DNA from 2 places in the Neisseria sp. P0014.S002 genome. Region 1 is predicted to be linked to the other one. Evidence: predicted binding sites of a transcription regulator. Region 1 holds the regulator's gene; the other holds the start of a gene.
What was found. Region 1 encodes FNR, which switches genes on or off when oxygen is low (the NO sensors DNR and NnrR bind a similar motif). Its sites were predicted from a motif close to TTGATNNNNATCAA; they were not measured.
Positions count from the first base shown of each region.

Region 2: pflB (formate C-acetyltransferase) is a predicted target of FNR. The motif match lies at 8,851-8,864, and genes of this name have one in related genera.

Region 1 is NZ_JBQCVO010000003.1:57,578-73,564, reverse strand. It holds gene argF (ornithine carbamoyltransferase) at 95-1,090, shown strand; gene ACTHSX_RS04770 (TraB/GumN family protein) at 1,190-2,176, opposite strand; gene ACTHSX_RS04765 (DUF1289 domain-containing protein) at 2,215-2,460, opposite strand; gene ACTHSX_RS04760 (hypothetical protein) at 2,761-3,093, opposite strand; gene hemN (oxygen-independent coproporphyrinogen III oxidase) at 3,225-4,646, opposite strand; gene fnr (fumarate/nitrate reduction transcriptional regulator Fnr) at 4,808-5,542, shown strand; gene ACTHSX_RS04745 (CysB family HTH-type transcriptional regulator) at 5,629-6,579, opposite strand; gene ACTHSX_RS04740 (OmpA family protein) at 7,022-7,783, shown strand; gene ACTHSX_RS04735 (DUF4149 domain-containing protein) at 7,919-8,347, opposite strand; gene greA (transcription elongation factor GreA) at 8,445-8,921, opposite strand; gene ACTHSX_RS04725 (PepSY-associated TM helix domain-containing protein) at 9,266-10,675, shown strand; gene rplS (50S ribosomal protein L19) at 10,886-11,251, opposite strand; gene trmD (tRNA (guanosine(37)-N1)-methyltransferase TrmD) at 11,266-12,015, opposite strand; gene rimM (ribosome maturation factor RimM) at 12,015-12,524, opposite strand; gene rpsP (30S ribosomal protein S16) at 12,540-12,788, opposite strand; gene ACTHSX_RS04700 (GNAT family N-acetyltransferase) at 12,864-15,254, opposite strand; gene ACTHSX_RS04695 (ATP-binding protein) at 15,310-15,987, opposite strand, start outside.
Region 2 is NZ_JBQCVO010000006.1:89,404-105,390, reverse strand. It holds gene ACTHSX_RS07525 (beta-ketoacyl-ACP synthase) at 1-195, shown strand, start outside; gene ACTHSX_RS07520 (RDD family protein) at 290-814, opposite strand; gene ACTHSX_RS07515 (hypothetical protein) at 906-1,325, opposite strand; gene holA (DNA polymerase III subunit delta) at 1,472-2,473, opposite strand; gene ACTHSX_RS07505 (LPS-assembly lipoprotein LptE) at 2,473-2,952, opposite strand; gene pgeF (peptidoglycan editing factor PgeF) at 3,073-3,843, opposite strand; gene rluD (23S rRNA pseudouridine(1911/1915/1917) synthase RluD) at 3,925-5,049, opposite strand; gene ACTHSX_RS07490 (outer membrane protein assembly factor BamD) at 5,048-5,851, shown strand; gene ACTHSX_RS07485 (ATP phosphoribosyltransferase regulatory subunit) at 6,176-7,333, shown strand; gene ACTHSX_RS07480 (adenylosuccinate synthase) at 7,377-8,675, shown strand; gene pflB (formate C-acetyltransferase) at 8,979-11,264, shown strand; gene pflA (pyruvate formate lyase 1-activating protein) at 11,404-12,210, shown strand; gene ACTHSX_RS07465 (proline--tRNA ligase) at 12,277-13,989, opposite strand; gene fghA (S-formylglutathione hydrolase) at 14,487-15,335, shown strand; gene recA (recombinase RecA) at 15,432-15,987, opposite strand, start outside.

The DNA.
Region 1 (15,987 bases):
AAAAATTGAGTAGCAGAAGGTCGGGGAAGCCCAGAAAAATCTGCATGGAGAAAAATGTTGGGCAATGCCCACGCTAGAAAAAGAGAAATAAGACATGAGCCTGAAAAACCGCCATTTTCTAAAACTTTTGGATTTTACGCCGGAAGAAATTACCACCTATCTCGACCTTGCCGCCGAATTGAAAGCCGCTAAAAAAGCAGGGTGCGAGGTGCAGCGGATGCAGGGGAAAAACATTGCCCTGATTTTCGAGAAAACATCAACCCGCACCCGTTGCGCGTTTGAAGTGGCCGCACGCGACCAAGGGGCAGGGGTAACTTATCTGGAGCCTTCTGCCAGTCAAATCGGGCATAAGGAAAGCATTAAGGATACGGCGCGTGTTTTAGGGCGGATGTTTGACGGTATCGAATATCGTGGTTTTGGACAGGATGTGGTGGAAGAGCTGGCCAAGTATGCAGGCGTGCCTGTGTTCAATGGTTTGACCAACGAGTTCCACCCGACCCAAATGCTCGCCGATGCGCTGACGATGCGCGAGCATAGCAACAAACCTTTGAACCAAATTGCGTTTGCCTATGTAGGCGATGCGCGTTACAACATGGCTAATTCGTTGCTGGTGTTGGCTGCGAAACTGGGTATGGACGTGCGTATCGGTGCGCCGAAAAGTTTGTGGCCGTCTGAAAACATTATCGAGACGGTGCAGGCTGTTGCCAAAGAGACCGGCGGACGGATTTTGTTGACGGAGAATGTGCAGGAAGCCGTAAAAGGCGTAGATTTTATCCATACCGATGTGTGGGTCAGCATGGGCGAGCCTAAAGAAGCTTGGCAGGAACGTATTGATTTGTTGAAAGATTACCGCGTTACGCCTGAGCTGATGGCGGCGGCGGAAAATCCGCAAGTCAAGTTTATGCATTGTCTGCCTGCTTTCCATAATCGCGAAACTAAAGTTGGCGAGTGGATTTATGAGACATTCGGCCTGAATGGTGTGGAAGTAACGGAAGAAGTTTTTGAAAGCGAAGCCAGCATCGTGTTTGATCAGGCAGAAAACCGGATGCACACGATTAAAGCGGTGATGGTGGCGGCATTGGGCGATTGATTGTTACGCTCAACATTACTTACTGCTTTGTTTAATAGAGATTAAATAAGGGCCGTCTGAAAGAAAGACTTTCAGACGGCCTTGTCGTTTGATTGGGGTTTATTGCCAAATCAGGACTTTGGGTTCGGGCGTTACTTGATAGCCTTCTTGACGCAATAGTTCGATTAAGCCTTTTTCGCTGGGTAAATGGGCAATACCGACGGCAAAGAGGGTGCTTTGTTTGGCGGATTGCTTGCGGATTTCAGGCAGCCATGCCAAGTTGCGGCGGATCAGGAGGTCGTTTTTCAGCCAATCGGACATGGCTTTGGCGTATTTGGTATCAACAAGTTTGAGGGTGCGTTGTTCGGTTTCTTCCAAAAGTGGGATGAGTTCTTCAAAGCGGCCGTCTGAATAGGCTTGATGGAGTTTTTTGACATCTTCGGTTTCTTCTTTATTGGTTTTAATACTGGCTTTCAGAAAGTTGAGCATGGTTTCTTCAGGCTGTGCTTTGAAGATCGCGGTAACATCGTCTAAGCTTTCCAATGAACCACGCGGTTTATTGATACCGACTGCCGCGTTAGTCAGCAACATATCTGCACCGGTTTCTGAGCTATACCCTTTGGGAAATGTACTGCCGGCAAAAATGAATGCTGCCCACGGATGGAGTTTGTCGGCCATTTGGGCGATGGGTTGGCTTTCTTCATTTTGCGAATAGATTTCTTGTAAAAGACGGAAATCTGTTTTGCCAAGCTTGCGGCTGAGCGGTTCGGTACTCATGACTTCTTTGAAGTATTTTTGATACATTTTTTTCGTTTCTGGACTGCTCTCCGGTAGTGGGTCAACTTCTGTCGTCAGTTGGTCGGTGGATTGTAATAGTTTGACTGCATCGGAAGACAAGGTTTGATTGGTTCGTCCCATGTGGATGGTGCCGAGCAGGTAGGAATCGGGTTGGCCTTCTTTGCTGATTTTCCAAACATTGCTGGTCAGTTTAGGCTGCTGCCAGTTAAGTTCGGCAGGTTTGCTTTCGGGTGAAGTTGCGGCGGGTTTGCAGGCACCCAAGGCAAGGGCGGTCAATGGCACAAGCAGGCAGGCAAGCAGTTTTTTCATGTTTTTCCTTATTGTGGTGTGCGGTAGGCAAGAGCGATTTAGAAATCGAGCAGGTTTTGAACCGGATGTTCGCCCGTTTCGGATTTTTCCATTTTGCGGTTGCGGATTTTGGCTTTTCTGAGGGACAGAAGGTGCATGACTTGGTGCTTTTGGCTGTCGGTCATCTGGAGCCAGTACAAGCGCTCTTCTCGGCTGCGCAGGCAGCCTTTGCAATAGCCTTTGGCATTGGCTTCGCAGACACCTATACAGGGACTGGGGATGGGGAAAAAATCGGGTTGTTCCATATTTTAAAAGCGTTTGAGATAAGGGACCGGACAAAGTAAAATTGCAGACTGCTTTCGCTTTCGTCTAAACACGACAAGTGTATCCGGTAGGATTCCTACCAATATTCAATTGAGTTGTTCATTTTAAACCCAATTACTGCAATGGTATCGTATCGATTCAAATGGGGGAGCAAAGTGTACGGTAAGGTCTCCAAGATCAATTACGGTATGTTTGGCAGAATCATGTTTTAATACATATCTGGAGTTCCTCTATATTTTGATTTTCAGACGACCTTATGCCCAGCTCCAACTATTTGCACTTTATGACTTAATCAGTTTACGCAAAGACTGATTGTTGTATTTGATATCGGCAATCATTCGGTCGTATTGATGCATTCTACGGAGTGAGCGGGTAATCAGATAGACCGAGAAAATAATCAAACTGATGTTCATCAGGCTGACCAGTGCGAGCAAAGGCCAAACATCAACGGCCTCGTACCATTTTGATGTCGCAATCAGCGCACTGAAAATAGACAAAGGGAGTGCGAAAACGGCAATGCCCGTACGCATGATAGCAAGTGCCGTGCGTTTTTCAGCAAGGAGAAGCTGCACTTGATTGATGCTGAGGATATCGTTTTGCTGTTCGGTAATCATAGGGTGCGCGCCTATACAAATTAACTTTGAATCCTGATAAAGCGGGAAATATGGTTTTATGTTACCCGAAAGTATTGAAAATAAAAACAAAGGTCGTCTGAAAATTTTCAGACGACCTTTTCCATTCCTGTTTACACAGTTTGCGAGTATTTGGCTTTGGTTTCTTTATGGCGCAGATGGTAGTCGAATACCATGGCGATGTTGCGGATCAGGAAACGGCCCTTCGGCGTAACAGTCAGGCTGTGCGGTTTGAGACGAACCAAGCCGAGGGTTTCCAGTTGCTTCATATCTTCCAGTTCGGCTGCAAAATAGCGGCTAAACGGAATACCGAACACGCTTTCGTAAATTTGATAATCAAGTGAGAAACGGCACATTAAATCCTGAATGATGTTGCGGCGCAGAATATCGTCTTGATTGAGCTGGTAGCCGCGCATAATCGGTAGATGTCCGGCATCGAGTGCGGCGTAATAGGCATCGATGTCACGCTCGTTTTGGGAGTAGGTGCTGCCGATTTTGCCGATAGAGGACACGCCGATCGCTACCAAATCGCAGTCGGCATAGGTTGAATAGCCTTGGAAGTTGCGTTGCAGGAAGCCTTCTTTGAGGGCGGTGGAGAGTTCGTCGTCAGGTTTTGCAAAGTGGTCCATACCGATGAAAACATAGCCGCGCTCGGTCAGGGTTTGAACGCAATATTGCAGCATATCGAGTTTTTCTTCGCTGCCGGGTACGACATTGGTGTCGATACGGCGTTGTGGTTTGAAGATATGCGGCAGGTGGGCGTAGTGGTAGAGGGCAAGACGGTCGGGATCAAGGGACAAGACTGTATCGATGGTAGTCTTGATGCTTTCGGTGTTTTGGTGCGGCAGGCCGTAAATCAAATCGACGCTGACCGATTTAAATCCGGCTTCACGCGCGGCATCAATCACTTCTTTGGTTTCTTCGTAGCTTTGGATGCGGTTGACGGCTTCCTGCACTTTAGGGTCAAAGTCTTGAATACCGACACTCATGCGGTTGAAACCGAGTTTGCCCAATTTGAGGACGGTTTCGCGGCTGACTTTGCGCGGGTCGATTTCGATGGAGTATTCGCCGTTGGGAATCAGCTGGAAGTATTTACGGATCATGTCGAAGACGCGTTCGAGTTGGTCGTCGCTCAGGAATGTGGGCGTGCCGCCACCGAAGTGCAGCTGCGCGAGCTGGTGTCTTCCACCCAAATGCGGTGCCAGCAATTCCATTTCTTTTTCCAGATACTGGATATAGGCATCGGCACGGCTTTTGTCTTTGGTAATGATTTTGTTGCAGCCGCAGTAGTAGCAGATGGTATTGCAGAAGGGAATGTGGATGTAGAGCGAAAGGGGTTTGTTGAGCGCGCCCATGTTGCGCAGGCTTAAAGCTTGGATATATTCGGCTTCTTTAAAGCCTTCATGGAAGCGGTCGGCAGTCGGATAGGATGTATAACGGGGACCGCTTGATGGCAAACTGGCAATTAATTCACGATCGAATTCCGGTAATTCGTTGTTTGTGTTGGTGTTATTTGAGATGGGGATGATTTTCATGGTTGGGCTTGTAGTATAAAGTAGGGAAATTAGGGAAAATTTTAGTCAAAATTTCGATAGTTTGGTAGAATGCCTGATAATGATATGCCGACTTTGACTTGGGTCAATAGTTATTCGGCTTAATCAGGGATTTATAGAACTATGCAGATTAAGGGTGCGTTATGGCCACACACAATGCAACACATCAAATGAAAACCTTGTGTTCCACATGTTCTTTACGCGAGCTGTGTTTGCCTGTCGGACTGATGCCTAACGAATTTTCACAATTGGACGCGGTTATTCGTCAAAGCCGCCGTCTGAAAAAAGGTGAATACCTGTTCCGTGCCGGCGAGCCGTTTACCTCTTTGTTTGCCATCCGTGCGGGCTTCTTTAAGACAACAGTCGCCAGCCAAGATGGACGAGACCAGGTAACCGGCTTTTTTATGTCGGGCGAGCTGATCGGTATGGATGGGATTTGTTCCCATATTCACAGCTGTGATGCTGTGGCTTTGGAAGACAGCGAGGTATGCGAGCTTCCGTTTACACACATTGAAGAACTCGGTCAGGATATTCCCAGCCTCCGCTCTCACTTTTTCCGCTTAATGAGTCGTGAAATTGTTCGAGATCAGGGCGTTATGCTGCTTTTGGGCAATATGCGCGCTGAAGAGCGATTGGCAGCATTCTTGCTAAACTTGTCTCAGCGCCTCTATTCACGAGGCTTCGCCGCCAATGATTTTATCTTGAGGATGTCACGTGAGGAAATCGGCAGCTATTTGGGGCTAAAGCTGGAAACAGTCAGCCGCACCTTGTCTAAATTCCATCATGAAGGCTTGATTTCGGTTGAACACAAGCACATCAAAATCTTAGATGCGACAACCTTGAAGAAAATGGTTTCCGGTTGTTCGCACGCTATCTGAATCTTAGGCCGTCTGAAATATTTCAGACGGCCTTTTTAACAAGAATTAAAGAATAATTGTTAAGTTACGAAAGTGATAGTCAGATATTAAATTGAAAAATCTTCAACAACCGGCGTGTACAGAATGCGGTCGACCACTTCTCTGGTCAGTTTCGGTGCAAACATCTGGATAAAGTCATACGCGTAACCACGCAGGTAGGTATCAGTGCGTAAGGCTATCCAAGTGGGCGACGGTTCAAATAAGTGTGCCGCATCAATCAGCTGTAAATCTTGATCGACAACGGGATCGTACGCCATTTTAGCCATCAAACCAACGCCCAAGCCTAAGCGGACATACGTCTTCAATACATCCGTATCGGCAGCCGATAAGGCAACATCAGGTTGCTCAATATGCGCTTTATTAAATGTACGCGCGATACTGCTGCCGGAATTAAAAGCAAATTCGTAAGTGACCAGCGGAAAAGAAGCTAAATCTTCAAGGCTTAAAGGATTGCGGCAGTCCAAAAGAGGGTGGTCGTGCGGAACAATGACGGCATGGTTCCATTCATAGCAGGGCAGTTTGCCCAACTCAGGATGATCGTCAATGCGTTCAGTAATAATTGCCAAATCAGCTTCGCCGCTGCTGACCATTTGCGCAATGGCAGAAGGGCTACCTTGTTTGATGGTCAAATTGACTTTAGGGTAGTTTTTGACAAATTCCGCAACGATTTTGGGCAAAGCATAGCGCGCCTGGGTATGCGTTGTCGCGATGGTCAGGGAGCCGCTGTCATGATCGGTAAACTCGCTGCCGATATTTTTAATGTTTTGTACATCACGCAAAATCCGTTCCGAAATCTCTAATACGGCTTTGCCCGGTTGCGAAACGGAAACCACACGTTTGCCGCTGCGGATAAAAATTTGGATACCCAATTCTTCTTCAAGCAGGCGGATTTGTTTGGAAATGCCGGGCTGGGATGTGAAAAGCGCATCAGCGGCTTCGGAGACATTCAGATTGTGTCGGTAAACCTCAAGGGCATAACGTAATTGTTGCAGTTTCATGGTAGCAGTACCGGATACGTTGTTAATGTGGATTTTGTGCGACAAACGGCATGTAATTTAACATATTTTGCCCAGTTTTGCCCCGAGTTTTGAAAATGGTTGTTTTTAATGAAAATATCTTTTAATGATATGAAAACAGGAAATCTGTGAATGAAAGGGGGATGAAGTTTTGTTGTTTTTGTACAACTTTGGGCGGGTGAATTGGCTGATTTTGCCCTAAATTAATGACACAAGATTGATTTTTCGGCATGATTAACTACTAGGAAGCAGGCACTTCATAATTGTTTGAAGGCATCGAGTATTGACAGTTTGCCTTGCGCTTCTTTATAGTGCAACCTGATATATCCGATTTGCCGCTGTTTTGATACTGCGGCCTGTATATTGGTACTTTGCAGCGGTTGCTTTCCTAGTCCGCCGCATAACAATTTGATGAGGGAATAAAATGACCAAACAGCTGAAATTAAGCGCATTGTTCGTTGCCTTGGTTGCCTCTGGCACCGCAATGGCCAGCGAAGCGCATACCAAACACGGTTACACCGTAAGCAGCCAATCTCAAGAAATCGTCCGTAACAACTACGGCGAATGCTGGAAAAACAGCTACTTCGACAAAGCTACCCAAGGCCGTGTTGAATGTGGTGATCGTGAAGCAGTTGCTCCTGTACAACAAGCTCCTGAGTATGTTGATGAAACTGTTTCTCTGTCTACTAAAACTCTGTTCGGCTTCGACAAAGACAACCTGCGTCCTGAAGCTCAAGAAAACCTGGACGCTTTGGCTCAACGCCTGAGCAACGACAGCGTACAAACTGTACGTGTTGAAGGTCACACTGACTTCATGGGTTCTGAAGAATACAACCAAGCTCTGTCTGAGCGTCGTGCTAACGTAGTTGCTAACTACTTGGTAGGTCATGGCGTTGCTTCTAGCAAAATCTCTGCAGTAGGTCTGGGCGAATCTCAAGCTCAAATGACTGCTACTTGTGAAGCTGAAGTTGCTAAACTGGGCAAAAAAGTTTCTAAAGCTAAGAAACGTGCTGCTCTTATCGCTTGTATCGAGCCTGACCGCCGCGTTGATGTTAAAATCCGCAGCGTGGTTACTCGTCAAGTTGCTCCAGGTCAAACTATCGAAGGTCAAGGCGAATTGCCTGCTACTGATGAAGGTTGGATCCCAGCTCCTTACAATGGCGTTCACGGTTACGCTAAACCTTAATCGGTTTTTGAAAAATGCCCTGCATATTGCAGGGCATTTTTTTATGGTTTATATTTGAAGAGTCGGGGAATTCATGATTCAAAATAAAAGGCCGTCTGAAAGACTTATTTTCAGACGGCCTTTTATTAAGACAGATTAGTTTGACTTGGGCCATTTCCATACGCAAACAGCGGCGAGTATTGTACAAATCAAAAAGATGATACTGGATAAGCCGTGCCAAACGCCGAATGTTCCACCTACTAGGGACAGTAACCAGTTATCTAGTCCGTACTTGTGTGCTTCGATAACCGGCGTAACCAAAAGATGGTTGCAGGCTAAGAGTAGCCAAAGTACCAAGATCCACCAAGAAAGTGAGGCCAGTTGCCGTCTGAAAAAAGCATAGGCTGCGCCAAAAATAACTAAGCCACATAGTGCTGTGATGGCAAATAAAATGCCGGCAATTTCTCCCGCCTGCATTTTGGGCAGGAGGCGGAACAGGATAGGGGCGGTAACATAGCCTGCTGTCAACTGCATACCGAGCCACATAGCGGCAGCGGTTTGGGTAATTTTGTACAGTAGATTCATTATGTTTCTCCTGGGAATATTTCATTTTTTCTATTATGATGTTTTTAGGTACAACAAAAGGCCGTCTGAAAATGTTTTCAGACGGCCTTTTGTTTATTTAAATATATTGCACGGCAATGATGTCATATTCACGTACGCCGCCGGGTGCTTGAACTTCTGCAACGTCGCCTTCTTCTTTGCCGATTAGGGCGCGGGCAATGGGGGAGCCAACGTAGATTTTGCGTTCTTTGATGTCTGCCTCATCTTCACCGACGATTTGGTAGGTAACTTGTTCTTCAGTTTCCAAATCTTCCAGTGTCACAGTTGTGCCGAACACGATTTTGCCTTCTGCATGGATTTCGGCAGGGTTGATGATGTGCGCCATAGAGAGTTTGTGTTCCAACTCGGCGATACGGCCTTCGATAAAGCCTTGACGCTCTTTGGCGGCTTCGTATTCTGCGTTTTCAGACAAGTCGCCGTGCGAACGTGCTTCGGCGATGGCTTCGATGACTTCTGGGCGTGCTACGCTTTTAAGGTGTTGAAGTTCTTGTTTCAACAATTCTGCACCACGGACGGTCAAAGGGATTTTTTGCATTGAGTTCTCCATGAAAGCATGATAATGCTTTTAAAATTTTATCCGGCCACGCGCGGTAGCCGGATTGGAAATAAAAATACAAGCCGCCAAAGCTTGGCGGCTTGATGAATAAATAAGTAATGTCTGTATTCTACCAAATTCTGCCGAAACCGCAATGATTAAAACGGATTTTCAGTAAAGTGTTGTTTTCTGTCTATTTTGTTTTTTCAGACGGCCTAAAAACTAAATATTGAAGTATTTCAAAGCTGCATTGGAAAAACGGTTTCTTAAATGAATGTTTTTGATTAAAATACCTGTTGCTAATTCGTAGTAATTAGTCTGCTTTAACTATATGAAGAGAAAATATGGAAACAAAACCAACTTCCCAAAATGAACAACGGGCTAACCGCCGTTATTTGACTGTTTGGCGATGGCATTTTTATGCCGGACTTTTGGTTGCGCCGTTTTTAACCCTGCTGGCTGTTACAGGGTTGGGAATGCTGCTATTCGCCAATATTACCGGTAAAGAAGGCGAACGCATACATATTACGCCGCAGGCAGTGGTGCAGCCTTTGTCGGCTCAGGCTGAGGCCGCCAGACAGTTTGTGAATCCGGAAACTGCTTCTGTAGTGCAGTATATTGCGCCACGCGCAGATGATATGGTTGCCGTATTCCGTGTGAACAATGACGATAAAGCCACTATGGTTGCCGTTGATCCCTATACGGCAAAAGTTGTGAATACGATGCCGCGCGGTCAAGGCTGGTATCACACGATGGACGAAATCCACGGCGATATGATGATCGGCCCGGTGGGCGACTATCTGCTGGAAACTGCCGCGTCGCTGACCATCCTGATGATAATCACGGGGATTTATTTGTGGTGGGCGAAACAGCGCAGCCTGAAATCCATGCTTGTGCCGAAAGCAGGCAAAGGACGCACATGGTGGCGTAGCATGCACGGAGCATTTGGTTCTTGGGTTTCTTTGATTTTGTTGCTGTTCTGTCTGTCAGGTATTGCTTGGGCGGGAATTTGGGGCGGTAAAGTGGTTCAGGCGTGGAGTCAATTTCCTGCGGGTAAATGGGGTGTGGAGCCTAATCCGGTATCTTCCGTGCCAACCCATGGTGATGTGCTGAATGACGGTAAATCTAAAGAAGTGCCATGGATTTTGGAGTTGACGCCTATGCCGGTTTCCGGTACGACAATGGGTGAAAACGGTATTAATCCAAGTGAGCCGATGACTTTGGAGACGGTTGACCGCTTTGCACGTGAAATTGGCTTTAAAGGCCGTTATCAGCTTAATTTGCCTAAGGGTGAGACCGGTGTATGGACGCTGTCACAAGACTCAATGAGTTACGATATGATTAGTCCGACCGCTGACCGCACGGTACATATTGATCAATACAGCGGTAAAATCCTGGCTGATATTCATTTCGACGATTACAACTGGTTTGGTAAATTCATGGCGGCAAGCATTGCTTTGCATATGGGTACATTGGGCTGGTGGAGCGTATTGGCAAATGTCTTATTCTGTCTGGCGATTATCTTTATCTGTGTCAGCGGCTGTGTAATGTGGTGGAAACGCCGTCCTTCGGAAGCACATGGTTTGGTTCCTCCGGCGCAGAAAATCAAATTGCCGGTATGGTGGGCAATGGCTGTGCCGCTTTTGATTTTGGCTGTGATTTTCCCAACAGCCATTGCTGCAATCGCTGTTATTTGGATTTTGGATACACTGTTGTTGTCGCGTATCCCGGCATTGGCAAGATGGTTTAAATAACCGCCCGATGTGATTAAAGGCCGTCTGAATTTTTTGTTTCAGACGGCCTTTTGTATAAAGGTTTAAAGAAGCAGGGGGTTATGATTCTATTTCAGTTTATGCATGAGATGGGAATTGTGGTTGGTTTACAGGATTGTGTAAGAAAGATAAGGAGTTTTTGTATAAAAACAAAAAACCCACTTCATTGAAGTGGGTTTTTGATGAAAGCTATTAACCTTTGCGAGCAGGCAATTTTTCTTTAATGCGAGCTGCTTTACCGGTCAGGCCGCGCAAGTAGTACAGTTTGGCGCGACGTACGTCACCACGGCGTTTAACTTCGATTTTTTCTACGGTAGGAGAGTACAGTTGGAAAGTACGTTCTACACCTTCGCCGCTAGAGATTTTGCGAACGATGAAGTTGCTGTTCAGGCCACGGTTGCGGCGAGCGATAACAACACCTTCGTATGCTTGCAGACGGCTGCGAGAACCCTCAACTACGCGTACAGATACGACAACGGTGTCGCCTGGAGCGAATTCAGGGATTTCTTTGTTCAGGCGAGCGATTTCTTCTTGCTCTAATTGTTGAATCAAGTTCATTTGTTTTTCCTAAGTTATGATTGGATTTCCTGTTGCTCTTGCAAGATTTCTTTCAAGAGGCGGGATTCCTTTGGGATTAAACTGCGCTTTTCCAATAAATCAGGTCGGCGCTCTAAAGTGCGTCGCAGCGATTGCTTCAATCGCCACTCGGCAATCAAGCCATGATTTCCTGAGCGTAAGACCTCAGGAACCATCATGCCTTGGAATTCTACGGGTTTGGTGTAATGAGGACAGTCTAAAAGGCCGTCTGAAAACGAGTCTTGTTCGGCTGACTGTATATCGCCCAATACACCCGGAACCAATCTTAAGACGGCATCCATCAACATCATGGCGGGTAATTCACCGCCCGAGACGACAAAGTCGCCAATGCTGATTTCTTCGTCCACACTGCTTTGCAGCAGTCTTTCATCTATGCCTTCATAGCGTCCGCATAGAAGAATAAGATGGGACAGTTCGGCAAGTTCTGCAGCTTTTTTATGTGTCAGCGGCTGACCTTGCGGACTGAGATAAATTACTTTGGCAGGTTTTTGCGAGTTTGCTTTGGCTTCTTCGATTGCCGCTTGAAGCGGCGGCGCCATCATAATCATTCCCGGACCACCTCCGAAGGGGCGATCATCGATATAGCCAAGTTTGTTATCGGCAAATTTTCGGGGATTGATGGCTTGAAACTGCCAAAGATTTTGTTTTCTTGCTCTGCCTGTAACGCCATATTCGACAATGCTGTCGAACATCTCTGGGAAAATGGTGATGGCTTGAATCAGCATCAGTAGTCCAAACCCCAGTCGGCGATAATGGTTTTGTTGTCGGTATCGACAGATTCGATATAGTTGGAGACAAAGGGAATCAGGATTTGTCCGTGTTCGCCTTTAATCATCAAAACATCATTTGCACCGGTTTCCATCAGGTTGCTGACTTTGCCGAGGACGATGTTTTCTTTGTTGATGACGGTCATGCCGACTAAATCTGCCCAGTAGTATTCGTCTTCCTCGGTAGGGGCGAATGACTCTCTGGGGATTTCGATGGTATAGCCGCGCAAGGCAAATGCTTGGTCGCGATCGTCTATACCTTCAAATTTGACCTGAAGTTCGCCATTGACAATTTTACCTGCCTCAAGCACAACATTCAGGGTTTTGCCATCCTTGCACAACTGCCACTCGGGGTAGTCCAGCAGGCTGTCGGTATATTCGGTATTGGTGGCAATTTTAAGCCAGCCTTTAATGCCGAATACGCCTTTGATGTAGCCCATGGCTACCCGTTTTTGAGTGTCTGTCATGGTCGTTTCGGCTGATTAAGCAGCGATTTTTTGCTCTTTAATCAGTTTGGCAACTGCGTCGCTAACTTTCGCGCCTTGAGCAACCCAGTGGTTGATGCGGTCTGCGTCGAAACGTAGGCGTTCTTGTTTTTCGTTGGCAACGGGGTTGTAGAAACCTACGCGCTCGATAAAGCGGCCGTCACGACGGTTGCGAGAGTCAGTTACGACTACGTTGAAGAAAGGGCGGTGTTTTGAGCCGCCGCGAGCCAAACGGATAACTACCATTTTGAGTCCTTTTGAAAAATGCGGATATATAGAAACCGCTAATTTTAGGATATTTCACACGGGTTATGCAAGTTTTTATTTGTTTTTGTTGCTGTTTTGCCATTCGTTCAAATCGAGGCTGGCTTGATACAGGCCGCGCTCGGTTTCCGATGGGGTGACGGTAAATCCTGATTTTTCAGCGAGTTTGAGCATCGGTGTGTTTTCTTTGAGGATTTCCGCATTCATGGTTTGGTAACCTTGCTGTGTGGCAGTTTGGATAATGAGGCTCATCATTTTGCCGGCCAGGCCGGTTTTGCGTGCTTCAGGCGCTAAAGTAATGCCGAACTCGCACTCATTGCGATTGATGCGGCTGTAGCGGCTGACTGCGACGATACGGCCGTCTGAAGCGAAGGCTGCCCATGCGCATTCGGTATGAAAATCGGGACGGGTCAGCCGTGCGAGTGTGGGCAGCGGCAATTCGTTGGTATGGGTCATGAAGCGCGTATAGCGGTCGGCCACCGGTAATTGGCGGACAAATTTTTGTTTGGCTTCGGCATCTTCAGGCTCTAGTGCGCGGATGTGCAGTGTGCTGCCGTCGGGCAGGGTAAAGGTATCGGTTTGGCTCGGATAGGGTGTGAGTACATTTTGTATCTTAGGCGTTTCGGTTTTAGGGTGAAGCAGTTCGGAAGCGGCTTCGCCAGTGTTGCGTAGGAATTCGGCTGTGGCCGGATTTTTTTGTTGGAGGTAGGCGGCGGCACTTTGCATTTTGGCTGCGGCCTGTTCCAAGGTTTGGACGGCTTTTTTGGGGATTTTGGTTGTTGGTGCGGCTGGTTTTTCCACGATTTCGGGAATGATGGTACTGCTGTACTGGCTGCCGTTGTAGTTGAGGATAATGTCGCCGATATGCTGGTTATTGTGGATAAGCGTGTTTAGGGAATGCAGGAATTGATTGAGAACAGAAGTATTGTCGAGTTCTGCAAACTGGCTTAAATGCTGGATATCGAGCGTGGTAAAGGGAGGTAATGCGGCTTCGGTTTTGCCGTTGTAATGGGCGGTAAGGATGGTGCCGTAAATGGCATGACGGCTGAACCGGAACTGGATGGCATTGTGTTTTGGGGTTTGGCACGGAGGCAGGTATAGGGCTTCTGCCATCAGTTCGGTTTGGCCGGATGCAATGGCTTTATCGATACTTTTGCTTTTAGGTGTTTTCAGACGGCCTGTTTTGGCTGGAGCAGGGGTATTTTGCACTTGTCGTAAATAGGCTGTTTGATTGCGGAAATAAAGTGTCAGCAAGGCTTCTTCCGGCGTGTTAAACCGAGTCAGGCCGTCTGAAAAACGATAGCTGACGAGAATGGGCTTGCTGGTTTTTTGTGCCAAATTATCCAGAGTTTGATGAATGCTGTACGCATCCGGCGTATCTGGCGAAATAATGCCAAGCAGGGCTTGAGTATGCGGATTTTGTAATTGTTCGAGTGCCAAGCGGTGGATGCGTGCAGGCGTGGGGTTGCTGCCGATGCAGCCTTGTCGGACGGATGGTACATCAGTTGGGAGGTCAAGGGTCAATTCGCAGGCATCGGCGGTCGTGCGCAGCCATTCTATCGGCGTGTCGGACAGAATGGTAGGGTTGGTAATGACGGGAATGCCGGATAGGTGGGCTTTTAGGGCTGCTTCCAGTTCGGAGGTATTGAATACTGGTTGGAAATTGCAATGGCGGCTGAGGCTGCGCAGGATGGCTTTGTCGGTGTCGTCGGTGTAGTGTGTGGACAACAGGATAAGCGGAGTGTGGCGTGTAAAGTGGCGGATGGCACTGAACAGCTCGCGTTGGTTTTCGGCCGGATTGTAGTGGATCACGGCAACTTTGGTATGGCGGTTGTGGCCGAAACGGTTGAGCCAGTCGGCAGACGTAGTAGGGCTTAGGTCATAGTTGAGGCTGATGTGGCGTGATACGCCTTGGTGTAGCGTGTTCAGCAGGTGGTTGATGTTGCGGCTGACGGTGCTGTGGCCGGTCAGTAACGCGATATGGCCGGCCGGATAGTCGGTTTGGGTGCCGATGTTGAGGTTGAGTGAGGGGAGTTGGATGCCTGCGCTGTTACACACGGTGATGTTCAATTCGTTGCCGTGATATTTTTGAATGATGGAGCGGGCGTTTTTACAGGATTCTGGAGGCAGGTTTTCCCAATCTTGAATCAGGATAATGTGGCGCAGGTCTTTTTTACGGCAGGCTTTGAACAGCGAGTCGTAATGGTCGGGCGGGATAACGGCAACAACCAGGTCAGCTTGGCCCGGGATTTTGCTGAGGCTGGAGTAGGAGGGAATACCTGCGACACTGCTGTGTCGAAGATTGACGGGGGTGATTTTGCCTTGATATGAGGAACCGAGCAGGTGGCTGAAAATGCGTTCGCCAAGGCTGTGCGGACGTTCGCTGGCGCCGACGAGGATGATGTGTTCAGGCATGAAGAAGTAGCCGGTTTGGACGGTTGCACTCATGATGGTTCCTTATTTGTGTTTTTGGCCGTCTGAAAAGTTTCAGACGGCCTTATTTTTAGACTTCTTTTTTGTCTCCGGCTTTCTTTTTGGGAAGGATAAAACGCATCCTCAGGCCGTTGGGTTTGACATTTTCAGCAATGATTTTACCGCAGTGCTGTTCCATAATGTGCTGTGTCAATGCAAGCCCTAAACCTGTACCGGGTTTGTGCGCGCTGGAGTCGGCGCGATAAAAGGCAGTGAAAATATGCGGAAGCTGCATTTCGTCCACGCCAGGCCCGTTGTCGGTAACATCGATAATCCAGTTTTTGCCGTCTTGTCCGATATGGGTTTGAATGGTGCTGCCTTCCGGACTGTAATTGATGGCATTGCGGATAACGTTGTCAAAGGCGCGGTATAGATAGCCTTCGTTGGCGCTGACTACGGCATTTTCAGGGATTTTTGGGTCAATGCTCAGGGTAACGCTTTGGTTGTTTTGGTGGGCGATGCTTTGGTTGTCCTCAATCAAGTTGGTCAGGAAAGGAACGAGTTTGAGGTTTTCTTTTTCCAAAGGAATATTGGAAGTTTCCAAGCGGGAGAGGGTCAACAATTCTCCGACCAAAGTATCCATGCGCACCAGTTCGCCTTCGAGTCGCTTGAGGTATTGCTCTTGTTTTTGCGGCTGAGATTGAATCAGGCCGACAATCGCCTGCATACGCGCCAGCGGCGAGCGCATTTCATGAGAAACGTGGTGGAG
Region 2 (15,987 bases), on a different contig from region 1:
TGGTTTACCATCGAAATGATGAACAACGGCTGGTTTGCGCCGACCGTTAATTTGGAAAACATCGATCCGCGTTGCGGTAAGGTGGATTACATTCAAACAGGCGGACGCGAGATTCAAACCGATTATGTGGTCAGCAATAACTTTGCTTTTGGCGGTGTCAATACATCACTGGTGTTCAAACGTTGGCAAGAATAATTATTGCTTGATGTTATGATTAAAGGCCGTCTGAAACTTATCTTGAGTTTCAGACGGCCTTTATTTTATTAAGAATTAGAGATGCTTGCGGATTTTATTCGTTTGTTTTCTTCTGATTCAAATCCACCAGCCTTGTTCCGGCCAAAAAGTCATAGAGGAACTGGTGGTCGGGCTGGAACAGGGCGAAGCCCCATGGCAGGATGAGCCAAATGAGCGCGGCGCCGAATGCGCCTTTAGGAGGGATATTGAGCAGATGGCGCAATCCGGCGTAGGCAAACAGGGGAATGAAAACAATAAAAATGCTTGCCCAAATAAAGCGCAGGCGCAGCTGCGGCAGGGGCGGCTGGGTATCGTTTTTATCGGCTAAACCGATTTTCCATGTCTGCATGGCGAGGGTTTGGCCTTTTTTGTGCCAGTTGGCGCGGAAGTAGAGCCACCATGCGTAGAACAGAATCAGACAGGTTGCCAGCATGGACAGGCGCGTGGAAACGGGATTGAGAAAGATGGCGACAATACCGGCTGCAAGGGCGGCAATGCTGGTCACGGCGCCGGTCAGCAGAAGTTCGTAAACCAGTGCGGCGAGGCGGCGTTTGAGTGGGGCGGTAGGAAGACGGGTCATAATGCGATGGAAACGGAAATGGGTTTGATGGAAATAAAAACAGGCCGTCTGAAACGGGATAGGATGTTCAGACGGCCTGTTACTGTCGGGATTAGCGATGTGGACGTTTTTGACCGCGTGCCTGTTGGGCAGCCATTTGGTTCATTTCCTGACGGGTCGGACGTTTTTTGAAGATGGCGTGCGCTTCGTCAACGGAACATTTTTGTGACAGGCAAACCAAGGTAATCGCGTCTTTTTGATGTTGGCCGCCGCTGTGGTACATACGGCGCAGGTTGGCTTCGTTGATACGGCCTTTTTCCGGATCGATGTCGAATTTTTTCAGGCGTTCGAGGAATTGGCGTTGCTGACGGCGTGAAGTCCAAACGAAACCGCCTGCGGCAGCGGCCACGATGATGACGGCCAACAGGATGGCCAGCGGCCATGAATCGACGATCAGAACGATGATGAGGCTTAATACGGCAGTGGTCAGCAGGGCCAGACCGCCGATGCGAAGTTTGGTTTTATTATCCATATGGTTGGTGTTTCCTTGTTTTTTGCTGGAAGAGGCCGTCTGAAATGCGAGGTTCAGACGGCCTGAATTTAAGTTTACGCTATTTTACAGTATTTTCTGTTTTTGGGGCGTATTGCGTGCAAGTTTCTTGACACGTGGCAACGGTTTCAAGCGGCCAGCGAGGTAATGAGTTGTTTGAACTCAGTCCATGCATCGCCTTCTTCCGCGCCTTTGATGATGCGGTCGATTTTGGCGCAGGTTTTGAGTGCGTCGAGCAGGCGGTTGATGGAAATGCGTTTGGCCGCCATCGGTGCAAGGGTCTGCTTGTCGCCCCATAAGCGCAGGCTGTTGCGCAGGCTTTGGATGTTTTGTCCCTGCTTGAGTGCGGCAGTCAGGCGGATTAGGGTGCGGATGTCTTCGGCAACCGCCCACAACAGCAAAACCGGCTCTTCGCCTTCTTCTTCCAAGCCGTCCAGTAAACGGGAAACGCGCAGGGCATCGCCTTTCATCCATGCGCCTGCCAGTTGGAATACGTCGAAGCGGGCGACGGTGGCAACCGCGGCCTCTGCATCGGCAATATTGATTAAATGGCCTTGGGGGTGGAGCAGGGCGAGTTTTTCGATTTCCTGACGGGCGGCCAAAAGATTGCCTTCGACGCGCTCGGCAAAAAGGGCGAGTGCTTCAGGTTCAATATCTAAACCCTGCTGTTTCAGACGGCCCTGTATCCATTGCGGCAAAGCATGTGGCGCAACGGCTTTGGCTTCTAAGATGATGCCTTTGCCTGCCAATGCGGAAAACCATTTGGACTGGATTTGCGCTTTTTCAAGCTTGGGCAGGAGGATGAGCGTAACCGTATCTTCGGGCAGGCGTTCGGCGAAGGCTTGCAGGGCATCGCCTCCGTTTTTGCCGGGTTTGCCGTTGGGAATGTGGATTTCCAGTAGTTTCAAATCGGCAAACAAACCTGCGCTGCCGGCACTTTGCAACAGCTCGTTCCAGTCAAAATTGTTTTCGGCGGTATAGACTTCGCGGTTGAGATAGCCTTGTTTTTTTGCGGCCGCGCGCAGGGTATCCAAAGCCTCGATGCGCAACAAATCCTCTTCGCCGTGAATAATGTACAACGGTTGGAGCGGCGTATCGGGGCGCAGGCTCTCAATGGACGCGGCAGCCATTATTGTGCTTTCAGGAAAGTCAGGCGGCGGACGATTTGATCTGCGGCGTCGATGCGCATTTCAGACCAAATGGTTTCTTCCTCTTCCTGTTTGCCCAAAACTTCGCTGTCGGCGTAGTCCATGGTGCGGTGAACCTTAACTTCCATCGGTTCGCCAACCGGCTCGCCGTTACGGAAGGCTTGGGCTTTGATGGTCATGGCCAGCAGGTATTCGTTGATTGCGGCGGCGCGGGTGATGGTGTAGATATCGCGGCGTTTTTGGAAGTCGACAACGCGCAGGGTGATTTGTGATTCGGCTTCGCTAACCGGATGACCGTCGGCACGGCGTAAGGCATTTTCCAGCGCTTTTTGCATGACAGCTCCGCCTTCTACATGCCAATTTTGATAAGGCAGCGGCTGCGAAGTCACGCCTGTGCCTTTCAGGTGGAAACCGCAAGAGGCAAGCAATAGGGCGAGTGCAGGCAATAGGATTTTTTTCATTGGATATTCCTTCGTTGAAACCGGTTACGGTATCGTCGGATTATAACGAATAATGTTTAGGCCGTCTGAAACCGCAAACGGAAAATATTTCAGACGACCTTGTCTTTGATGGTGCAAATCTTATTTTTCCAACCAAATCAGGCTGACCATGCGGCCGGTTTGTCCGTCGCGGCGGTAGGAGAAGAAAGTATCGCGTTCCAAGACGGTGCAATGAGTGCCGCCATAAATCATGTTCACGCCTTCGCGGTGCAGAACCATGCGCGCCAAAGCATAAATGTTGGCAAGGTATTTGCCGCCGCCGATGTCTTCAAACGCATCGGCAGCTTCCGGCATAGGTGTGCAAAACGCATCAAATACATCTTGCCCCACCTCAAACGCATCAGGGCCGATGGCAGGCGCGAGATAGGCCATGATTTCCAACGGCTCGACATTCATTGCTGCAATGGTATTTTGCAAAACGCCGCCGGCCAAACCGCGCCAACCTGCATGAGCCGCCGCAACGACTGTACCTGCTTTGTCACAAAACAAGACAGGCAGGCAATCGGCAGTCATTGAAGCGCAGGCAACCGTACCCGTCGTATCAACCGAAGCATCGGCATCGGGCGTATTGCCTAACGCTTCTGCGGCATTTACAACAATGGTGCTGTGGATTTGATTAAGGTAGGCAACGGGCAGGCCGACTTGTTCCTGTACGATTTCGCGGTTGCGGAGCACGGCTTCCAGATTGTCACCGACGTGCGAACCGACATTCAGGCTGCGGTACACGCCTTCGCTGACACCGCCGTTGCGTGTGGTAATAAGCGTTTTAATATTGGTAGGGGCAGGCCAGTCGGCAGTCAAAAAATTCTTACCTTGCGGGGCGAGGTTTAGGGTATCTGTGATGGTTTTCATAATTTTAGAATCGCTGAAATATTGGAACGGATTGATTTCAGACGGCCTCAAATAATATTTTAGGCCGTCTGAAAAATGGGTTTAATCCCTTACATAAACGACTTCGACATCGTAGTCGTCTTCATTCCAATCGTCGTCATCGTCCATGCCGAATTTCTCTTGCCATTCTTCCTCGTTACTCAAAGACGAATCCAAACCGGCTTCCAGACGCAGGACGGAAAGCAGGTGGTACATATCGTCAGGCATAGGCGCTTCAAAGGAAACGGTTTCGCCGGTTTTCGGGTGCACAAAGCTCAAGCGGTAGGCATGCAGGGCTTGGCGCGCGCCGAGGGCTTTGATGGCTTCTTTAACCGCGTCGCTGCATGGATGGCGCAGGTTGCCGTAAACAGGGTCGGCGGCCAGCGGATGGTTGGCTTCGCGCATATGAACGCGGATTTGGTGCGTGCGGCCGGTTTCGAGCGAGCATTCGATGTAACTGTGCGCCAGATAACGTTCCAACACTTTGACGTGGGTAATGGCAGGTTTGCCGCCGAATTTGACGACTGCCATTTTCAGGCGGTTGTGCGGATCGCGGCCGATTTGGGTTTCGATTTTGCCGTCAAAAGGGACGATGCCGTTGGCGACTGCACGGTAAATGCGTTTGACTGTACGCTCTTGAAGCTGTTGAACCAGTGAGTTTTGTGCCGGCAGGGTCTTGGCGATCACCATCAGGCCGCTGGTTTCTTTGTCCAAACGGTGTACGATGCCCGCACGCGGCACTTGGCTTAATTCGGGACAGTGCGCCAACAGGCCGTTGAGCAGGGTGCCGCTCCAGTTGCCTGCGGCAGGATGAACGACCAATCCGGCCGGTTTGTTGATGACGATGACGGTATCGTCTTCATAAATAATGTCCAAATCCATAGGCTCGGGCATGAACGCGAGGTTTTCTTCGCTCGGACGTACCGTAACGGCAATCAATTCGCCGCCTATCATTTTATCTTTGGGTTGCGCGGGCTTATCGTTTACAATGACAGCACCCTCTTTAATCCACGAACTCAGGCGGCTGCGCGAGTAGTCGGGCATGAGTTTGGCCAATACGGCATCCAGCCTTCCGCCCGCCATTTCGAGCGGAACGGTCAAATTAACACAACTTTCTGTTTCAGGGGATGACGGAAAGTCTAAATCATCGCTATAATCGGCTTCGTTATCAAAGGAAGTATTCTGCATGAAAAAAATTCTTTTAGTAGTTTCTTTAGGTTTGGCACTGAGTGCCTGCGCAAATAAAGGCACAATCGATAAAGACGCCCAAATTACTCAAGATTGGAGTGTGGAAAAGCTTTATGCCGAAGCGCAAGACGAATTGAACAGCAACAATTATACGCGAGCTGTCAAGTTATACGAAATTTTAGAATCCCGTTTTCCAAACGGCCGCTATGCACAGCAGTCCCAGTTGGATACGGCGTATGCCTATTATAAAGACGATGAGCCGGAAAAAGCCTTGGCTGCCATTGCGCGCTTCCAACGCCATCATCCGCAACATCCGAATATGGACTACGCGCTGTACTTGAAAGGTTTGGTGCTGTTTAACGAAGACCAGTCTTTCTTGAACAAGCTGGCTTCCCAAGACTGGTCCGACCGCGACCCGAAAGCCAACCGTGATGCTTATCAGGCGTTTGCCGAGTTGGTTCAACGTTATCCAAACAGCAAATACGCTGCTGATGCAACCGAGCGTATGGCCAAGCTGGTGGACGCTTTGGGCGGTAACGAGATGTCTGTGGCGCGTTATTACATGAAACGCGGTGCTTATGTCGCAGCGGTCAACCGTGCGCAAAAAATCGTCAGTCGTTACCAAAATACCCGTTACGTCGAAGAAGCTTTGGCGATGATGGAATTGGCGTACAAAAAACTGGACAAGCCGCAACTGGCTGCCGATACACGCCGTGTTTTGGAAACCAACTTCCCGCAAAGCCCGTTCTTGCAACACGAATGGCGATCTGACGATATGCCTTGGTGGCGTTACTGGCGTTAAGCGTCGGGTTGTTCAGGCATGAATAAGGCCGTCTGAAAACGATGCAGCTATGCATTTGGTTTTCAGACGGCCTTTGTTTTTAATGTTTTTTTACGTTCTCTGTAAACAGGGTGCAAAATTCGTTTTAATATGGTAAAGTCTGATTTTAATAACTCGACGGTTTGAAGCCGTTACTCAGGGGCTGTTTAAATTTAAAATCAGTTTTGTTGAAGCTGCATCGGATTTGCTATTGATGCATTCAGGAAAATTTCAGTCGTTAGGCTGATTTGGTTTTAAATTTAAGCAGCCCTTTATGTTTACAAAAAAAAACAGAGGTAGATTCTCATGAAGTCTTGGCAGCTTCCTGAACACGTTGCCGACGTGTTACCGACCAATGCCCGACAACTGGAAAGCGCCCGTGAGCGGCTATTGGCTTTGTTTTGCGTGCATGGTTATGAATTGGTGCAACCGCCGTTGATGGAATACAGCCATTCCTTATTGACGCATATCGATGCTGGTTTGTCTTTGAAAACCATTTTGGTCGTCGATCAGCTCAGCGGCCGTCAGCTCGGTATCCGCGCGGATATTACGCCGCAGGTGGCGCGTATTGATGCCCACTTGCTTTCTGCCAACCAAGGCATCAACCGTTTATGCTATGCCGGTTCGGTGCTTCATGCGCGGCCTGACGGATTGCTCAATATGCGCGAGCCTTTGCAGGCGGGTGCGGAAATGTATGGCTTGGAAGGCATTGAAGCGGATATTGAATTGATTGATTTGATGCTGAAAAGCATGAAGATTGCCGACATGGGCGAAGTTTTGCTTTCGTTGGGTCATATCGGCGTATTCCGTGCTTTGGCAAATGCCGCGCATTTGAATGAGCAGCAATCGGCAATCCTGCTTTCATCAATGCAGGACAAAGATGCCGAGGCTGTCAGCCAGTTGGTCAAAGAGTGGAAACTCGACGGTATGTGGGCAAAAGCTTTTTCACTGTTGCCCCGGCTGTACGGCGGTCGTGAAGTGCTGACTTTGGCTAGAGAGAAATTACCGGAATTGTCCGCAGTCAGTGCGGCCTTGGATGAATTGCAGGCAGTATGCGATGCGTTCCCAAATCAAAAAGTGCATATTGATTTGTCGGAATTGCGCGTTGACAATTACCATACCGGTTTGCTTTACGCGGCTTATGGTTCAAACCGTCATGATGCCGTGGCACGCGGCGGCCGTTATGATGGATTAGGCGGATACTTCGGACGCGCGCGTCCTGCGGCCGGATTCAGTTTTGATTTGCGCAGCTTTATCGGCCGCCTTCCTGCTATCGGACGGGAATCCGTGGTGGCTGTCGATGTAAAAGACGTGCCTGCGGCTCAAGAAGCGGTAGATGCTTTGCGCGAACAAGGACAATGTGTCGTTATCGATTACGGTATCGGCTATAACGGTTCGGAAGAGGTTACAGGCCGTCTGAAACAGGTAGACGGCATTTGGAAAGTAATCGCTTTGAACGATTGAGTTTTATTTTGAAATTTTGTATCTGAAATAAGGTTAGATGGCTATGGCTAAAAATGTTGTCGTAATCGGTGCCCAATGGGGTGATGAAGGCAAAGGTAAGATTGTTGACTGGCTGGCGGAAGAAACCAGCGGTGTTGTACGTTTCCAAGGCGGCCACAATGCCGGCCATACTTTGGTCGTCGGTGGCAAAAAAACCATTTTGCGCCTGATTCCAAGCGGCATTTTGCATGAGACTTTGGACTGTTTCATCGGCTCAGGCGTTGTCGTTTCTCCTGAAGCATTGTTGGGCGAAATCGACGAATTGAACGCTGCCGGTGTGAAAAACGTTGAAGGCCGTCTGAAAATTGCGCCGACCTGCCCATTGATTCTGCCTTACCACATTGCGCTCGACCAAGCACGCGAAGCTTCCCGCGGTAAAAGTAAAATTGGTACAACCGGTCGCGGCATCGGCCCAGCCTATGAAGATAAAGTTGCCCGTCGCGCGATTCGCGTGGTGGACTTGTTGCACCCTGAAAAACTGGTTGAAAAACTGGAAGCTGTTTTGGCTTATTACAATGTTCAGTTGCAACACCTGCACAATGCCGAGCCGGTAAAAGTTGAAGATGTAATGGCGGTCATTGAAAAAGTTGCGCCGCGCATTACGCCGATGATTACCGATGTTTCCCGTGTTTTGAACGAGAAAAACCGCAAAGGCGAAAGCCTGTTGTTTGAAGGTGCGCAAGGTACGTTGCTGGACATCGACTACGGCACTTATCCGTTTGTAACTTCCTCCAACTGCTTGGCAGGTGCTGCTTCTGCCGGTGCAGGCGTAGGTCCGCAAATGCTGGATTACGTTTTGGGTATCGTTAAAGCCTATACCACCCGCGTGGGTTCCGGTCCATTCCCGACTGAATTGTTTGACGAAGTGGGTGCAGGCTTGGCTGAGCGCGGCCATGAATTCGGTTCTGTAACCGGTCGTGCGCGTCGTTGTGGTTGGTTTGACGCGGCTGCTCTGAAACGCTCTATTCAAGTTAACGGCATTTCCGGTATGTGCATTACCAAGCTGGACGTGATGGACGGTATTGAGAACATCAATATCTGTGTAGGTTATGAATTGCCTGATGGCAGCAAAACCGATATTCTGCCTTGCGGCTCTGATGCGGTAGAAACCTGCAAACCGATTTACGAAACCATGCCGGGTTGGAGTGAGTCGACTTTCGGTGTGAAAGAATATGACAAGCTGCCTGAAAACGCTAAAGCTTATCTGAAACGTATTGAAGAAGTTTGTGGTGCGCCTGTGGCTATTGTTTCAACCGGTCCTGATCGTGAAGAAACCATCGTTTTGCATCATCCGTTTGCTTAATTGATTAAGTGAATAAAAGGCCGTCTGAATGTTTCAGACGGCCTTTTATATGAAATGCCATAAAAATTCAGCCCTGAAGGACATCTGTCTTCAGGGCTGAATTTTGTATTTTACGCCGTTTTTAAACGTGAGTGTTTGGAAACCGAGATGTAGTGTCAAGTAACAATTATTCTCATTGATGTAAGTCAAGAAAAGGCTAGTCTGTAATTTTATTTCAAGAAAACCCCTGTAAATGGAAGGGTATTAGTGCTATCCTTTCAGAAAATTTACGGTCTATATTTTCAATAAAATTAGGAGCTTGATATGTCAAATGATGTTCAGCAACGTCCTGCCGCTTGGGAAGGTTTTACCGGCGGTAACTGGGAAACCAACGTAGATGTTCGCGATTTTATTCAGAAAAACTACACGCCTTATGAAGGCGATGCTTCTTTCTTGGCACCTGCAACCGAAGCCACAACCAAACTGTGGGCAGACGTATTGGAAGGCATTAAAGTAGAAAACCGTACGCACGAGCCGTATAAAATCGACGCGCAAATCGTGTCCGGTATTACCAGCCACGCTCCAGGCTACATCAACAAAGATTTGGAAACCATCGTCGGCCTGCAAACAGACGAGCCTTTGAAACGTTCCATCATGCCGTTTGGCGGTTTGAAAATGGTGCAAGACGCGTGCAAAGTGTACAACGTTGAGTTGAACCCTGAAGTTAGCGAAATCTTCACCAAATACCGCAAAACCCATAACCAAGGCGTGTTTGACGTTTACACTCCCGACATCCGCCGTTGCCGTAAATCAGGTGTGATTACCGGTCTGCCGGATGCTTATGGCCGTGGCCGTATTATCGGTGACTACCGTCGTGTTGCATTGTACGGTATCGACTTCTTGATGAAAGACAAACTCAACCAGTTCAATTCACTGCAAGCCGATTTGGAAAACGGTGTGGACTTGGAAGAAGTGATCCGCCGCCGCGAAGAAATCAATGAGCAATACAAAGCATTGGGCCAAATGAAAGAAATGGCGGCTTCTTACGGTTACGATATTTCCGGCCCTGCAAAAAATGCACAAGAAGCCATCCAATGGACTTACTTTGCCTACCTCGCTGCCGTTAAATCCCAAAACGGTGCGGCGATGTCTTTCGGCCGTGTATCTTCATTCTTGGACATCTACATCGAACGCGACCTGAAAAATGGTGTGATTACCGAAACCCAAGCGCAAGAATTCATTGACCACTTGGTGATGAAACTGCGTATGGTTCGTTTCCTGCGTACTCCGGAGTACGATCAACTCTTCTCCGGCGACCCGATCTGGGCAACCGAATCTATCGGCGGTATGGGCTTGGACGGCCGTACCTTGGTAACACGCACCAACTTCCGCGTGTTGCACACCTTGTACAACATGGGTCCGTCTCCTGAGCCGAACATCACCGTATTGTGGTCTGAACAACTGCCACAAGGCTTTAAAGAGTACTGCGCCAAAGTATCCATCGACACTTCGTCTATCCAATACGAAAACGACGACTTGATGCGTCCTGATTTCAATAGCGATGATTATGCTATTGCCTGCTGCGTGAGCCCAATGATTGTCGGCAAACAAATGCAGTTCTTCGGCGCCCGTGCCAACTTGGCAAAAACCCTGCTGTACGCAATCAACGGCGGTGTGGATGAAAAATCTAAAGAACAAGTTGGTCCGAAAACCGAACCGATTATGGACGAAGTCTTGGACTACGACACTGTCTTTGCGCGCATGGACAAATTCATGGATTGGTTGGCAACCCAATACGTTACCGCGTTGAACATCATTCACTACATGCACGACAAATACAGCTACGAAGCTGCATTGATGGCATTGCATGACCGTGATGTGATCCGTACGATGGCTTGCGGTATTGCCGGTCTGTCTGTGGCTGCCGACTCTCTGTCTGCCATTAAATACGCCAAAGTGAAACCGATTCGCGACGAAAACGGCATTGCCGTTGACTTTGAAATCGAAGGCGAATACCCACAATTTGGTAACAACGACGACCGCGTTGACGAGATCGCCTGCGATTTGGTTGAACGCTTCATGAAAAAAGTGGCAACCCACAAAACTTACCGCAACGCCACTCCGACTCAGTCCGTACTGACCATTACTTCCAACGTTGTTTACGGTAAGAAAACCGGTAATACTCCAGACGGCCGCCGTGCAGGCGCTCCGTTTGGTCCGGGTGCAAACCCAATGCACGGCCGTGACGTCAACGGTGCAGTCGCTTCATTGACTTCCGTAGCCAAACTGCCATTTGAGTTTGCTAAAGACGGTATTTCTTATACCTTCTCCATTATTCCAGGCGCGTTGGGTAAAGATGAGCATTCTCGCGAACGCAACCTCGCCGGTCTGATGGACGGTTATTTCCACCATGAAGACGGTATTTTGGAAGGCGGTCAACACTTGAACGTCAACGTATTGAATCGCGAGACTTTGGAAGATGCGATGCACCATCCGGAGAAATATCCGCAGTTGACCATTCGTGTGTCCGGTTATGCGGTTCGCTTCAACTCGCTGACCCGCGAGCAACAGCTTGACGTGATTACCCGTACGTTCACAGAAACCATGTAATCCGGGTTGAGAAACAAACCAGAAGCTAAATTTGCATTTGGTTTGTTTTGAAACAAAGCTCCGAGGCCGTCTGAAATGTTCAGACGGCCTTCATTATCGTACAATCCATATAAGCAAAAACATTTTTGAGCCGAACACTATGTCCACGACTTTTGCCATTACCCCCGAGCCGGAACTGAAAGACCTTGGCCACCGTCACTATAACGGCAAAGGCATTATTCATTCGATTGAATCTTGCGGTGCTGTCGATGGTCCGGGCTTGCGCTACGTGCTCTTTTTGCAAGGTTGCCTGATGCGCTGCCTGTATTGCCATAATCGCGATACTTGGGATCTCCATACCGAGCAGGCGCAGGAATTGGATGTGGCAACTGTGATGAAGCAGGTCATGACCTATCGTCATTATCTGCGTGCGACAGGCGGAGGCGTAACAGCAACCGGCGGCGAGCCGTTATTGCAATATGAGTTTGTACGAGATTGGTTTACGGCCTGTCGGGAACACGATATCCATACTTGTCTCGACAGTAATGGCTATGCTTTGCACTATGATTCGATTTTGGATGATTTGCTCGATCATACCAATTTGGTCATGCTCGACTTAAAACAAATCGATCCTGAAATTCATAAAGTGCTTGTCGGTATTCCAAATACTAAAACGCTGAAATTCGCGCGCTATCTTGCCGAACGCAATCAGCCGACGCGGGTGCGTTATGTGGTTGTTCCCGGTTATACCGATGATGAGCGTTCAGCGCATTTATTGGGCGAGTTTATCGGTGATATGGAGAATGTCGAAATGGTTGAGCTTTTGCCGTATCACGAATTGGGCGCACACAAATGGGCTTTGTGCGGCGACGAATACAAATTAAAAGGCGTACATCCGCCACCTAAAGAAACCATTTTGAAAATCAAAGAAATATTAGAGAGCTACGGAAAAAACATTATTTATTAAAATAGAAAAAGGCCGTCTGAAACGAAATAATCAGTTTCAGACGGCCTTTTCATGATTGAAAAAGACTTAAGCGTTCAATGCGGCCAAAACCTTGGCGACAACTTCTGATACTGCAACGGCTTGAGCCTGATTGTCACGGCGCTCGGCATATTCGACATTGCCTTCTTTTAAGGCGCGATCGCCGATTACGATGCGGTGAGGAATACCCAACAGCTCGGAGTCATTCAGCAATACGCCCGCACGTTCGTCGCGGTCATCCAACAATACATCCGCACCGGCAGCCAAAAGCTCGGCATAGATTTTGTCAGCGGCTTCACGTACGGATTCAGATTTTTTGTAGTTCATCGGTACAATCACGACTTCAAACGGCGCCATTGCTTTGGTCCAAACAATGCCTTTTTCGTCGTTGTTTTGCTCGATGGCGGCGGCAACAACGCGGGTAATACCGATACCGTAGCAGCCCATTTCCATGATTTGGGATTTGCCGTTATTGTCCAAGAAGCTGACATTCATGGCTTGGGTATATTTGTCGCGCAATTGGAATACATGGCCGACTTCAATACCGTGCGCCAGTTTCAGACGGCCTTGTTCGTCGGGGCTGATGTCGCCTTCGATGACATTGCGCAGATCGACAAATTCAGGCTCGGCAGCATCGCGGCCGAAGTTGAAGCCGGTATAGTGGTAGTCGTCTTCGTTCGCGCCAATCACCCAGTCTGCGCCTTTTTCGGTGGCGAAATCGGCATAGACTTTACCTTTGAAGTTTACAGGGCCGAGAGAGCCGCCGTTTGCGCCGAACTGTTCAACAATTGCGGCAGGGCTTGCCATGGTCAGTGGCGATTTCACGCCGGCCAGTTTTTCTGCCTTGATGTCGTTAAATTCATGGTCGCCACGCAACAGCAGCAGGACGAGTTCGCCTTCGTTTTCGCCTTCAACCACGATGGATTTGAGGGTTTGTTCAACCGGAATATTGAGGAATTCAACCAAAGACTCAATGGTTTTGACGTTTGGCGTATGTACTTTGGTCAACTCGGCCTGAGCAGCGGCGCGTTCGCCTTTAAGCGGCAAAGTCGGTGCCAACTCAATATTGGCGGCGTAATCGGAAGTGTCACTATACGCAATAACGTCTTCGCCGCTTTCAGCCAATACTTGGAATTCGTGAGAGCCGGTACCGCCGATGCTGCCGGTATCCGCAGCAACAGGACGGAATTCCAAACCCAAACGGGTGAAGATACGGCAGTAAGCGTCGTACATGTCTTGATAGGTCATCTGAAGCGAGGCATAGTCGGCATGGAAGGAATAAGCGTCTTTCATGACAAACTCGCGCGCGCGCATCACGCCAAAGCGCGGACGTACTTCATCGCGGAATTTGGTTTGGATGTGGTAAAAGTTTTTTGGCAGTTGTTTGTAGCTGTTGACTTCTTTGCGCACGATGTCGGCAATCACTTCTTCACAAGTCGGACCCATACAGAAATCGCGGTCATGACGGTCTTTCAGGCGCAGCAGTTCTTTACCGTAAAACTCCCAGCGGCCGGATTCTTGCCACAGTTCGGCAGGTTGTACCACCGGCATCAGCAGCTCCACGCTACCCGCGCGGGCCATTTCTTCACGCACGATATTTTCAACTTTGCGCAATACGCGCAGACCCATCGGCATCCAAGTATAAAGACCGGATGCGTTGGCTTTGATCAAGCCGGCACGAATCATCAGCTTGTGGCTGGCAAGTGTGGCTTCGGCAGGGGCTTCTTTAAGGGTAGAAATGAAGAACTGGGAGGCTTTCATGGCGTATTTTTCTTTCTTAAAAATAAGTGCGTATTGTAACGCAAAATGTGTGGCCGCGCGTCTTTTGAATGGCATCTGATGAAATCGGCCGTTGTTTCACAGCGCTTTTGATTCGGGGCGATTTTTAGGGATGTCAACCCTAATTTATGCACAAAGCCGCATAACCTTGTTTTACCTATAAATTTTCACTGTATGATTATAGTAAAATCTTATAAATATAACTATTTGATTTTATTGTGTTTTATTTGATTAAATTTTAGTCAATTTAAGACTTGGTTTGTTCCTAAAGAAAATTTTACGATTACCCAAAGCTTATCAACAGATTTATCCACAGAGATTGTGTATAGATTTTAAATGCCGTCGGCGTAATGATTTCGCATGATTGGTAAGTCTTGTTTAAAGCAGATTTGGTTGCCCTAATAAAGATGGAGCAACAACACGATGGACAGGTTTTGCGCTAACATTCTGCTTATTGCTGTTTCCTTACAAGGAATAAAATGAAAAATTCAGAATTGCATTTGCTGGAACGCAGAAAGATGTTTAACGGGCATCAGGAACGCTACCACCACTTTTCTCAAACCTGCCAGACGGATATGGTATTTGATGTCTATCTGCCGCCACAAATCTTAAAAGGTTATCCCGCGCCTGTTTTATATTTTCTTTCCGGCTTAAATAGTGATGGTTCTGAATTGGTTCGGCAAAGCGGAATTCAACGTTTTGCGGCGCAATGGAATATTATCGTGGTTTTTCCGGATACCTCGCCACGCGGTCAGCATGTTGCCGACAGTGAGGAACATTATCTTGGACAGGGTGCCGGATTTTATGTTAACGCAACTGAAGCACCTTGGGCGCAGCATTATCAAATGGAAAGCTATATTAGCCAAGAATTGCCTGATTTGATTGAGCATAATTTCCCGGTAACGAAAGAGCGCAGCATTACAGGTTTCAGCATGGGTGGGCATGGCGCGCTGCAGTTGGCTTTGAAGCATCCCAGCCGATATGCTGCAGTTTCTGCCTTTGCGCCTTTATGTCATCCTATCGATACGGAAGGCGGCAGGCAGGCGTTTTCAGCTTATTTGGGTCAAAACGTAGAAACATGGAAATGCTATGACAGTACAGAGCTGCTTCAGGCGGCCTCGCATAAATTGCCTGTTTTGATTGATGTCGGCAGTGAAGATGCTTTGTATCCTGAAGTCCTGCAACCGGAAGCATTTGTCCGCTCAGCGCGTGAAAAAGGTTTCAATATCCAATATAAAGTACGTCCGGGCTATGGGCATGACTATTTCTTTATTGCCAGCTTTATCGATTCGCATATTGAGTTTCACGCTCAGGCATTAGGTCTTTAAGCAGCATTGAATAAAAGGCCGTCTGAAATCCGATTAATGGTCGGATTTCAGACGGCCTTTATTTGGTCTTTTTTTAACCTTTAATTTCAAACAGACTTATTCCTCAGGACGTTCTCCGTCGGTATCGTCCAATTTGCCTTCGGTAATATCGACATTGATACCGACTGCCGCACGGATTTTGGCATCGATTTCGTTGGCGATATCAGGATTTTCTTTCAGCCAAACGCGTACATTGTCTTTACCTTGGCCGATTTTTGCGCCGTTGTAGCTGTACCATGCACCGGATTTCTCAACGATGTCATGTTTGACGCCCAAGTCGATCAATTCGCCTTCCCAGCTGATGCCTTCGCCGTAAAGAATATCGAATTCGGCTTGACGGAACGGAGGCGCAACTTTGTTTTTGATGACTTTGACTTTGGTTTCGTTACCAATAACGTCATCGCCTTTTTTAATCTGACCGGTACGGCGGATGTCGAGGCGGACGGAGGCGTAGAATTTGAGCGCGTTACCGCCGGTTGTGGTTTCAGGGCTGCCGAACATCACGCCGATTTTCATACGGATTTGGTTGATGAAAACAACCAATGTATTGGTGCGTTTGATGTGGCCGGTCAGTTTGCGCAGGGCTTGGCTCATCAGGCGGGCTTGCAGGCCG